Regions from separate parts of the Shewanella sp. 10N.286.52.A9 genome, predicted to be linked through region 2. Evidence: predicted binding sites of a transcription regulator. Region 2 holds the regulator's gene; each other region holds the start of a gene.
What was found. The regulator NrdR, encoded in region 2, represses ribonucleotide reductase genes. The targets are predictions, from matches to a motif close to AAACACNANATNTNGTGTTT.
Positions count from the first base shown of each region.

Region 1 (3,837 bases), on a different contig from region 2:
TGTTTTAACACCAAGTTTATAGGCTGTTAATAGATCTTTCAGCAAGGTTTTCATCGGTACTTTTTGACCGTCAAAACGTGTTGGATCGTAGTTAGTATTAGCCGAAATTGCTTGGTCGACGAATTTTTGCATGATACCAACGAGCTGTAAATAACCATCATTATTTGGCATATTCCACAGCAATTCATATTGATGTTTTAGCTCATCAAAGTCAGGAACAACTTGCTTTAATTGCCCATCTTTACTTGCTTTAACGCTGATTAAGCCACGTGGTGGCTCGATGCCATTTGTTGCGTTAGAAATTTGCGAAGACGTTTCTGATGGCATTAATGCTGATAGAGTAGAGTTACGTAAGCCGTGAGTTTTAATGTCACTACGTAATCCTTCCCAATCCATATGTAATGGTTCATCACAGATTTTATCTAAATCACGCTTATATGTGTCAATTGGTAAAACACCTTCAGCGTAAGTCGTTTCATTAAATAAAGGACATGCACCTTGCTCTTTTGCTAGGTTCATAGAAGCTTTAAGTAAGTAGAACTGAATCGCTTCAAACGTCTTATGGGTTAAGTTATTACCAGAGCCATCAGAATATTTCATGCCATTTTTCGCAAGGTAATTTGCGAAGTTAATAACGCCTATACCTAGCGTTCTACGGTTCATAGAACCCAGTTGAGCAGAGATAATTGGGTAATCTTGATAATCAAGTAAATTATCTAATGCACGAACTGCTAGATCTGCAAGCGGTTCTAATTCCGATAAGTCTTTGATAGCACCCAAGTTAAGCGCTGATAAAGTACATAATGCAATTTCACCATTAGGATCTTCAATGTTACGCATCGGCTTAGTTGGTAATGCGATTTCTAAACAAAGGTTAGACTGTTTAATTGGCGCTACTTGCGGGTCAAATGGACTATGAGTATTACAGTGATCAACATTTTGAATATAGATTCGGCCAGTTGATGCTCGTTCTTGCATCATTAATGAAAATAATTCAACGGCTTTAATCTCTTTACGACGAATGCTGCTATCCGCTTCGTATTGAAGATATAGGCGCTCAAACTCTACTTGGTCAGCGAAGAATGCATCGTATAAACCAGGTACATCAGATGGGCTAAATAAGCTAATATTTTCAGACTTAATTAAGCGTTGGTACATCAATTTGTTTAATTGCACGCCGTAATCTAAATGACGAACACGGTTATCTTCTACACCACGGTTATTTTTAAGGACAAGAAGTGATTCAACCTCTAAGTGCCATAATGGGTAAAATAATGTCGCTGCGCCGCCACGAACTCCGCCTTGTGAGCAAGACTTTACCGCAGTTTGGAAATATTTATAAAACGGTAAGCAACCAGTGTGGAATGCTTCACCGCCTCGGATTGGGCTACCTAAAGCTCGAATACGGCCTGCGTTAATACCAATACCCGCACGTTGACTTACGTATTTTACAATTGAAGATGCAGTCGCATTAATTGAATCAAGGCTATCGTCACATTCAATTAATACGCACGAACTGAATTGACGAGTAGGGGTGCGCACACCAGCCATGATTGGCGTTGGAAGTGAAATTTTAAATGTCGATACGGCATCGTAGAAACGCTTAATGTAGTCAAGGCGTGTTTCTTTTGGATACTTAGCAAATAAGCAAGCAGCTACCAAGATGTAGAGAAACTGTGCACTTTCGTAAATTTCATTAGTCACTCGGTTTTGAACTAAGTATTTCCCTTCGAGTTGCTTAACAGCAGCATATGAGAAGTCCATGTCACGCCAGTGGTCGATGTAGCTATCTAAGATAGTTAACTCTTCTGCTGTGTAATCTTCGATAATGTGCTTGTCGTACTTACCCAACTCAACCAAACGATTGACTTGATCAATTAATTTTGGAGGCTCGAATTGACCGAAGGCTTTTTTACGCAGATGAAAAACAGCTAAACGCGCAGCAAGAAATTGGTAATCTGGTGACTCTGGAGAGATTAAGTCAGCTGCTGCTTTGATGATTGTTTCGTGAATAGCCTCTGTAGGAATGCCTTCAAAAAACTGTAAGTGAGAACGTAATTCTACTTCTGAAACTGATACGTTGTTTAAGCCTTTGGCTGCCCACTCGATTACGCGATGGATTTTATCTAAATCGATTGTTTCGCGTTCGCCACTGCGTTTAGTGACTGTCATATTGCTGTTCATTAAAAAGAGGCCTTGATTCGATATTTATTGGTGTAATTTATTCATTGGATCTTTTTTTATCGACTACGTTACGATCGCCAATAAATCACAATACGTCCCTTGTAAGTTGATCATCCAAATTCATTTAACAAACTAATATTGATAAAAATACTAGTGTTACAGCGAGATACTGCGCTTTTATCGCTAGTGCCTCGTATTGATGTCACACACAAGATATGGTGTTTTATAAAAACTAACATACAAGATAGTGAGGTTGGTCACCATTTGCAAGTAGGATTTTAATTAATAAGTTGTGGATATCTTATGGATAGTCATTCAAGTTAGTAAAAGCTAACCTGCTAACGCAAAATAGCCTTTGAATTTCTCGTGACGTTGTTTTTTTAGACAGTTAACGTGATTGGATTGATCGCTAAAATATTCAGCGATCGATTGTTTTAATATAAAAATAGTTTGATTTTTTTTGTGATGTTTGAATGTAAAATGAAACAATGAGTTTCCATTCGGATTTATGAGTCAAAGTACAGTGTCAGTGATGAGTTCATTACACTAAATTGACTACTGTTATCCTTAGAACAGTGAGATAAAAAGTGAAGTAACAGAAATGCCGATAGTAAAGAAAATCTATCGCGAGTGTATTAAAGGTTTGCTGATAAGTATCGAAAGTGAGTCATTGAAATGATGCTTCAATTCTGAAATCTGAAGCATCAATTTACCAATCACTTTTGCATCATTACATTAAGATTTACATATCAGCATTGAATTTATGAAGAGTACTGTTTTAGTTGTTCTTGTTATTCAAAAAATTGGTGTAAATCGTTAACTGTGTTAAATACAATTTTACTTGGCCATAAGTCTGGCTGGTCATCGTCCGAAAGGTATCCCCACATGGCAGTGCCGCCAATCATGCCCGCATTATTGGCTGCGACTAGATCACGCTCAGCATCACCTAGGTACAATATATTTGCAGGCGCACAGTTAATTTGCTGAGCTGCTAATAACATAGGGGCAGTGTGAGGTTTAGGGTAAAGGGTAGAGTCGCCACTAACGATACTTGTTAAACGTTCAGTTAGCCCTAAAGCATCAATTAACGGACGAGTAAACTTTGCTTGTTTATTTGTTACCACCCCAAACGGTATTGCTTTTGTTTCAAGTAAAGTGAGGAATGAGGCTAAACCTTCGAATAAAGAGGCTTTTTGACCATTCACTTTTTTATAGTGTTTAAGCAGACTCTGTTGAATGCTTACTTGCTCTGATTCATTTAACTCTGGTACCGCAGCATTTACTAAGGCCAAACTTCCGTGTGAAGCTGAATAGCGTAGTGCTTCGACGGACTTAGGGGAAATTTCGCGCTCTTGCAAGGCTAAATTTAATGCATATACCAGATCTGGTGCGGTATCAGCCAAGGTTCCATCCAAATCAAATAATACTGCTTTAATCTGATCCGTCGCACTAAATTGATTCATTGTACTACCTTAGGTTTTAATTCGTTTATCAATTATGGAAAGAGTAACGTCACGTTATATTGGGTTAAGTAATCAAACGAATAAATAGGTTAACTAAGCAAGCTAAGTAAACAGACTAATAATGACATTACATCAAAGTGTAGAACATCAACTAGCCTGGTTTTGAATACTGCTAATAGACAATAAGTGG
Region 1 is NZ_JBFRJQ010000004.1:6,591-10,427, reverse strand. It holds gene nrdA (class 1a ribonucleoside-diphosphate reductase subunit alpha) at 1-2,184, opposite strand, end outside; gene AB4128_RS02580 (HAD family hydrolase) at 2,976-3,647, opposite strand.
Region 1: the regulator NrdR is predicted to act here: its motif matches at 2,389-2,408, upstream of nrdA (class 1a ribonucleoside-diphosphate reductase subunit alpha).

Region 2 (3,837 bases):
ATTCTTCATAACGGACATTCATCGAAGGGTTGTCAGCAAGTACCGTTTCTACACCAGTTATAATGGCACATTGTCGAGCACGTAACTTTTGTACATCCGCTCGGGCTTCAGGTCCTGTAATCCATTTAGACACCCCATTAGACAATGCCGTTTTGCCATCAATACTGGCAGCAAGCTTAATGGTAACAAGTGGCAAGCCTGTGAGCATTCGCTTAGTAAACCCAAGATTAAGTTGTTTGGCTTGCTCGGTTAATAATCCGACTTCAACCTCAATTCCCGCTTCTTGTAGCATTCGAATACCATTACCTGCCACTTGCGGGTTGGCATCAACCTCAGCAATAACAACCCTTTTTATCCCAGCATTTATTAACGCTAATGCACAAGGAGGGGTTCGGCCATAATGACTGCAAGGCTCAAGGGTGACATAGGCAGTGGCTTGGCTTAATTTATCTTGCTGCTGATTGGTTTGTACTGCATTTAAAGCGTGAATTTCAGCGTGCGGGCCACCCGCTTTAATATGATAACCTTGACCAATAATCTGCTCGCCAACGGCAATCACACAGCCTACGTTTGGATTAGGCCGAGTTGTATAACGTCCTTTTTCTGCTAATGAAATTGCCAGACTCATCATTGAAATATCAAGGATAGACCACTGAGACATAAAAACCTTCTTGATTGCACCAAAACGATAAAAAGCAATATTTTGCTAGCGGCAAGTAATGATAATACGGTTACTTTTGTAACTTAGCGATTGCTTCACCAAATTGAGACACATCTTCAAATGCACGGTAAACAGAAGCAAAGCGAATATAGGCAACCTTATCAAGCACCATTAACTGCTCCATCATTAAGTTACCGATCATAGCAGAGTCAATTTCTCGTTCGCCTGTTGCACGAAGCGTGGATTTTATTTTTGTTAATGCTTGCTCAATTTGATCCATAGAAACAGGGCGTTTTTCAACTGCTCTGAGCATACCGCCACGAAGTTTCTCTTCATCAAATGGCTGACGAGTGCCATCTTGTTTGATCACTCTAGGCATCACCAGCTCAGCACCTTCAAAGGTTGTAAAGCGTTCATGGCACTCTGTACATTCCCGGCGACGACGTACTTGGTGGCCATCAGCCACAAGTCGAGAGTCAATCACTTTAGTATCTGTCGCGCTACAAAATGGGCAATGCATATTCGCTCCTGAAATTAAAAAGAAAATGGCTGTAAGTACTCGGTACTTACAGCCATTAAAGTTTATCCTATTTACTTTATAAGGTTAACCTTATCGATAAGATTATCCTGCGAAGATAAATTGAATAAAGCCAGTCTTACTCAATCACGTTCCTGTTACAGAATACTTGAAAGGTATTAACCGTAAACAGGGAATTTAGCACATAATTCAAGCACTTGATTCTTCACACGCTCAATCGTGGCTTCATTATTAATATCGTCAAGTACATCACACATCCAGTTGGTTAACTCAACTGATTCAGTTTCAGTAAAACCACGGCGTGTAATTGCAGGAGAACCAATACGTAAACCTGAAGTCACAAACGGTGAACGTGGATCATTTGGCACCGAGTTTTTGTTCACTGTGATGTTAGCTTTGCCTAAGGCAGCATCAGCATCTTTACCAGTCATATCTTTGCTGATTAAATCAAGCAGGAATAAGTGGTTATCAGTACCGCCAGATACCACATCATAGCCACGTTCGATAAAGGTTTTAGCCATCACTTTAGCGTTGGCAACAACTTGCTCTTGGTAAGTCGTAAACTCTGGATCTAATGCTTCTTTAAATGCAACGGCTTTAGCTGCAATAACGTGCATTAATGGACCACCTTGGCCGCCAGGGAATACTGCTGAGTTTAATTTTTTATAGATATCTTCATCGTTTGATGCAGATAAAATTAATCCACCACGAGGACCGGCAAGTGTTTTGTGTGTCGTCGTTGTCACTACGTGTGCATGTGGTAACGGGTTCGGATAGATACCAGCAGCAACAAGACCAGCAACGTGGGCCATATCAACAAATAAGTAAGCACCTACTTTGTCAGCGATTTCGCGGAATTTACCCCAATCGATGATACCTGAATATGCAGAGAAACCAGCAATAATCATTTTAGGCTTATGTTCAACAGCTAAACGCTCTACTTCTGCATAATCGATTTTGCCAGTCGTTTCATCAATACCGTACTGAACCGCATTGTATAATTTGCCTGAAAAGCTCACATGAGACCCGTGAGTCAAGTGACCACCGTGTGCCAGGCTCATACCTAAAACGGTGTCACCACCTTGTAAAAGCGCCATGAAAACAGCTGAGTTTGCCTGAGAACCAGAATGCGGCTGAACGTTAGCGTAAGTTGCGCCGAACAACTCTTTAGCACGTGAAATAGCTAATTCTTCAGCAATATCAACATGCTCACAACCACCATAGTAACGCTTACCAGGGTAACCCTCTGCGTACTTATTGGTTAACTGAGAACCTTGTGCTTCAAGAACACGTGGGCTGGTATAATTTTCTGATGCGATTAATTCAATGTGCTCTTCTTGGCGACGAGTCTCATCTTCAATGGCTTGAAACAGTTGTGGATCGTAATCCGCGATATTCATAGCTTTCTTTAGCATTGGTGTCTCCAACAGCAGTTCTTATATATATATAGGGTTGCGCGGTATTCTACTCTGCTCTGCGTCACAATCCCAGCATTTAGAACATGAATTTCATTGGAAATTATCTTTAATTTGATTAATCCAAAATTTGAGTTAAACAAAAAATAAAGTAGAATTATCATCATCATTGGTCACTAAAGAACCTTAAAAATGGCTCAATTTGTCTATAGTATGCTGCGGGTAGGAAAGATTGTTCCGCCTAAAAAACAAATCCTCAAAGATATTTCACTTAGTTTTTTCCCTGGCGCCAAAATTGGTGTACTTGGTTTAAATGGTTCTGGTAAATCAACTTTGCTAAAAATCATGGCAGGTTTAGATACCGAAATCGAAGGTGAAGCACGTCCGATGCAGGACCTAAAAATTGGTTACCTGCCACAAGAACCTAAGCTTGATGAATCACAAACAGTTCGTGAAGCAATTGAAGAAGCAGTCAGTGAGGCTAAGAACGCGCTGACTCGTCTGGATGAAGTTTACGCACTTTATGCTGAACCCGACGCCGACTTTGATGCATTAGCAAAAGAGCAAGGTGAGCTTGAAGCAATTATTCAGTCTCAAGATGCTCATAACCTAGATGTTATTTTAGACCGAGCAGCTAACGCATTACGCTTACCTGATTGGGATGAAAAAATCGAAGTGCTATCAGGTGGTGAACGTCGCCGTGTCGCAATTTGTCGCTTACTACTTGAAAAGCCAGACATGTTGTTACTTGACGAACCAACTAACCACTTGGATGCTGAATCTGTCGCGTGGCTTGAACGTTTCTTACAAGATTATACTGGCACCGTAGTTGCGATTACCCATGATAGATACTTCTTGGATAATGCTGCGGGTTGGATTTTAGAACTTGACCGTGGTGAAGGTATTCCTTGGGAAGGTAACTACTCATCTTGGCTTGAGCAAAAAGATGCACGTCTACAACAAGAGTCTGCAACTGAAAGCGCCCGCCAAAAAACCATTCAAAAAGAATTAGAATGGGTACGCCAAGGCAGTAAAGGTCGTCAATCTAAAGGCAAAGCCCGTATGGCTCGCTTTGAAGAATTGAACACCAACGACTATCAAAAGCGTAACGAGACTAATGAATTGTTCATTCCACCAGGGCCTCGTTTAGGTGACAAAGTAATTGAGGTTAATAACTTAACTAAGTCTTATGGCGATCGAGTGTTGATTGATGACTTAAGTTT
Region 2 is NZ_JBFRJQ010000011.1:35,325-39,161, forward strand. It holds gene ribD (bifunctional diaminohydroxyphosphoribosylaminopyrimidine deaminase/5-amino-6-(5-phosphoribosylamino)uracil reductase RibD) at 1-661, opposite strand, end outside; gene nrdR (transcriptional regulator NrdR) at 732-1,181, opposite strand; gene glyA (serine hydroxymethyltransferase) at 1,358-2,614, opposite strand; gene ettA (energy-dependent translational throttle protein EttA) at 2,807-3,837, shown strand, end outside.

Region 3 (3,837 bases), on a different contig from region 2:
GTAAATATGATGACCTGTTTATGCTGCTCGGTTTTGAGAATGTGCTGCAATAGGGCTTGCTTGTGATCTAAGTGGTCAACTAAATACACACGTTGCTGAATGTCTTTATGCTCGTTATGAGATGCCCCAATGGCGACATGGCTCGGCGTTTTAAGTAATGTGGCAGCAATATCATTAATATGGTCATGATCTAACGTGGCTGAAAACATTAATGTTTGTCGACGTTTGTGATCTGCAGCTTCGTTAATGGCTTTTAATTGCGGCGCAAAACCTAAATCAAGCATTCGGTCGGCTTCATCAAGAATAAGGAGCTCTAACCCATTTAAGTAAAGATGACGTTGCTCTAAGTGATCAGCGATACGCCCGGGTGTAGCCACAATAAAGTGAGGATCACGAGATAACGATTTAGCTTGATCATTAAAGTTTTCCCCTCCTAAAATACTGACCGCTTTATACTGGGTATTTGCCACTAATAAACGTAATTGACCGTATACTTGCTGAGCCAATTCCCTTGTCGGTAGTAATATCAACACACGAGGGTCTTTTTTAGAAAGCGCTTTTGTTGAAATAACACGCTGAAGTGCGGGTAACAAAAACGCCAAGGTTTTACCTGAACCGGTTTTTGAAGATGCCATTAAATCTTTACCTGCTAAGGCAATTGGCAGGGCTTGCTGCTGAATTTCGGTTGGCTCAGAAATGCCCATATGCTTTAGACTTTCAAGTAAGCGTTTGTCTAAAGAAAAATCGGTAAATAACAAAGGTAAATCCCCTAAAAAATGATAGCCAGATATTATAACGTGTATGCTAGGCGATAGCCAACAGCTAAAGGCTCAGTTATGCTGAGTTTATAAGATTAATTGAGTCAAATTAAGCTACAAGGGATGTAAAAGATGTCGGAGCATGAAAATGAGCCTGCGGTGAATAAACCATTAAGAGTCGGTGTGGCACTGGGTAGTGGCGCAGCTAAAGGTTGGGCCCATATCGGTGTGTTGAAAGAACTGGCTGAAATGGGAATACATCCAGATAAAATTGCAGGATGTTCAGTTGGTGCATTGGTAGGTGCAGCGTATGCCAATGATCATCTTGATGAGCTAGAAGCGTGGGTGCGTGGTTTTTCCAGTTGGGATGTTTTAGGTCTGATGGATTTAAGCTGGCGTAAAGGCGGGCTGATAAGCGGTGAAAAAGTTTTTGATGTGCTGGCTGGCCGAATTGGTGAGCTAAAAATTGAACAACTGAAAAAACCATTCTCAGCGGTGGCAACAGATTTATACTCCGGACAAGAAATTTGGTTTAAAGAAGGGGATTTACGACACGCTGTTAGAGCATCATGTTCAATGCCAGGGTTTTTACCACCTGTTCAACTAGAAGACAGATGGCTAGTCGACGGCGCTGTGGTGAATCCTGTTCCAGTATCAATGTGCCGCGCGATGGGAGTTGATGTGGTCATTGCTGTTGATTTAAACGGCCATCGCCGTAACAGTATGCATATGTTGCCACAACAGATGAAAAGCCGTGCTCCTACAGCGTTAGAAAAACAACAACAAGAAGCCAAAGAGCCAGACTCTGCTTTTATGGATATTCTGGGTAAAGGTAAAGAGTACATTGCTAGCTTTTCAGAGAAGTTTTCGATGTCGACTAAATCCCATCCAGGCATGATTGCAGTGATGTCTCAGTCAATGGATATTCTGGAGCAGCGCCATAAACGTGCAAGACTGATGGGCGATCCACCTGATGTTTGCTTAGTTCCACAGCTTGCTGATATTGGCACCATGGAGTTTCATCGTGCGGCAGAAGCCATTGAAGCTGGCAGGCAGTCTGTGCGTCAAACTGCTCATTTAATCAACTCTGCTTTAGGGCGATAACGTTTTTCAATTACTCGGTCAAGCTCTGTTTTGCCAAATAGTGCAGAGCTTGGCAGTAATATTTTTCATTTCACTTCCCCTCATCAAACTATGATCCAGATCATAGATTTCTAGTCTTCGTTATAGCTTAATACACCATATCTAGTGTTTATTGGTTTCTTGTTGTGGATATATAGTGTTTATATCCTGTGCATAAATGGAGTAAAAGTAATGCCTGTAGTAATTAAAAGGGACGGTTGTCGGACTGTATTTGATGAGTCTAGAATTAGGGATGCCATCGTTGCTGCTATGGCGACGGCTACAGGTCATGCTGATGTTGATTACGCCGCTACCATTGCGGGTGTAATCCGAAATCAAGTCGCGAACGAAGAAGAAGTACAAATTCACCATTTACAAGATTTAGTGGAAAATCTATTAATGGAAGGGCCTCATAAAGAGGTTGCACGTCATTATATTGAATACCGTCACGATCGTGATATTTGCCGTGAAGCAAAAAGTAAACTTAACTGTGAAATTCGTGGGTTAGTTGAGCAAAGTGATAGCTCAATTCTGAACGAAAATGCCAATAAAGACGCTAAAGTTATTCCTACACAACGCGACTTACTCGCGGGTATTGTAGCCAAGCATTATGCTAAATCACACTTGTTACCAAAAGACATTGTAGCTGCTCATGAATCGGGTCAACTGCATTATCATGATTTAGATTATGCGCCTTTCTTCCCGATGTTTAACTGCATGTTAATTGATTTAGCAGGCATGATGACCCATGGCTTTAAAATGGGTAATGCCGAAATTGATACACCAAAATCAATTTCAACTGCCACAGCGGTCACTGCACAGATTATTGCCCAAGTTGCTAGCCATATTTACGGCGGCACAACGATTAACCGTATCGATGAAGTGTTAGCGGAATTTGTGCAAAAGAGTTACCAGAAACAACTGGTGATTGGTAAAGAGTGGGGCGTGAGCGATGTGGAAGCATTTGCTATGGCGCAAACTGAAAAAGAATGTCATGACGCATTCCAGTCATTAGAATATGAAGTGAACACTCTGCACACTGCTAATGGACAGACTCCGTTTGTGACGTTTGGTTTTGGTCTAGGTACCAGCTGGGAGTCACGCTTAATTCAAAAGTCGATACTAACAGTACGTATGGCAGGCCTTGGTAAAAACCGTAAAACCGCGGTGTTCCCAAAACTTGTATTTGCTATTCGTGATGGCGTTAACCATAAAGCGGCTGACAGTAATTACGATATTAAAAAGTTGGCTTTAGAATGTGCCACGATGCGCATGTACCCTGATATTTTAAATTACGAGCAAGTTGAACGTGTTACTGGTTCGTTTAAAACGCCAATGGGCTGTCGCTCTTTCTTAGGTACATATGAAGAGAATGGCGAGTTAATTCATGAAGGCCGTAATAATTTAGGTGTGGTTAGCCTTAACTTACCTAGAATCGCAATCGAAGCTAAAGGCGATGAAAAAGCCTTCTTTGCATTACTTGATGAGAGAATGACTTTAGCACGTAAAGCGTTAGATACTCGTATTGCTCGTCTTGTCGGTGTTAAAGCCCGCGTAGCGCCAATCTTATATATGGAAGGCGCATGTGGTGTTCGTTTAAAAGCTGATGATGATATTTCTGAAATCTTCAAAAATGGTCGTGCGTCTATTTCATTAGGTTATATCGGACTTCATGAGACAATTAATGCTCTTTACGGCACAGAAGAGCATGTATTTGATAGTGAGCTACTGCGTACTAAAGCCGTTGAAATTATTAATGTTATGAAGCGTGCCACGGAGTCGTGGAAGGCTGAAACAGGTTATGGCTTTAGTTTATACAGCACGCCAAGCGAAAATCTATGCAGCCGTTTTTGCCAGTTGGATGCAAAACAGTTTGGTGTGGTTGAAGGTGTGACAGATAAAGGCTATTACACCAATAGTTTCCATTTAGATGTGGAAAAGAAAGTAAACCCATACG
Region 3 is NZ_JBFRJQ010000025.1:77,617-81,453, forward strand. It holds gene AB4128_RS16035 (DEAD/DEAH box helicase) at 1-758, opposite strand, end outside; gene rssA (patatin-like phospholipase RssA) at 891-1,862, shown strand; gene nrdD (anaerobic ribonucleoside-triphosphate reductase) at 2,073-3,837, shown strand, end outside.
Region 3: the regulator NrdR is predicted to act here: its motif matches at 1,993-2,012, upstream of nrdD (anaerobic ribonucleoside-triphosphate reductase).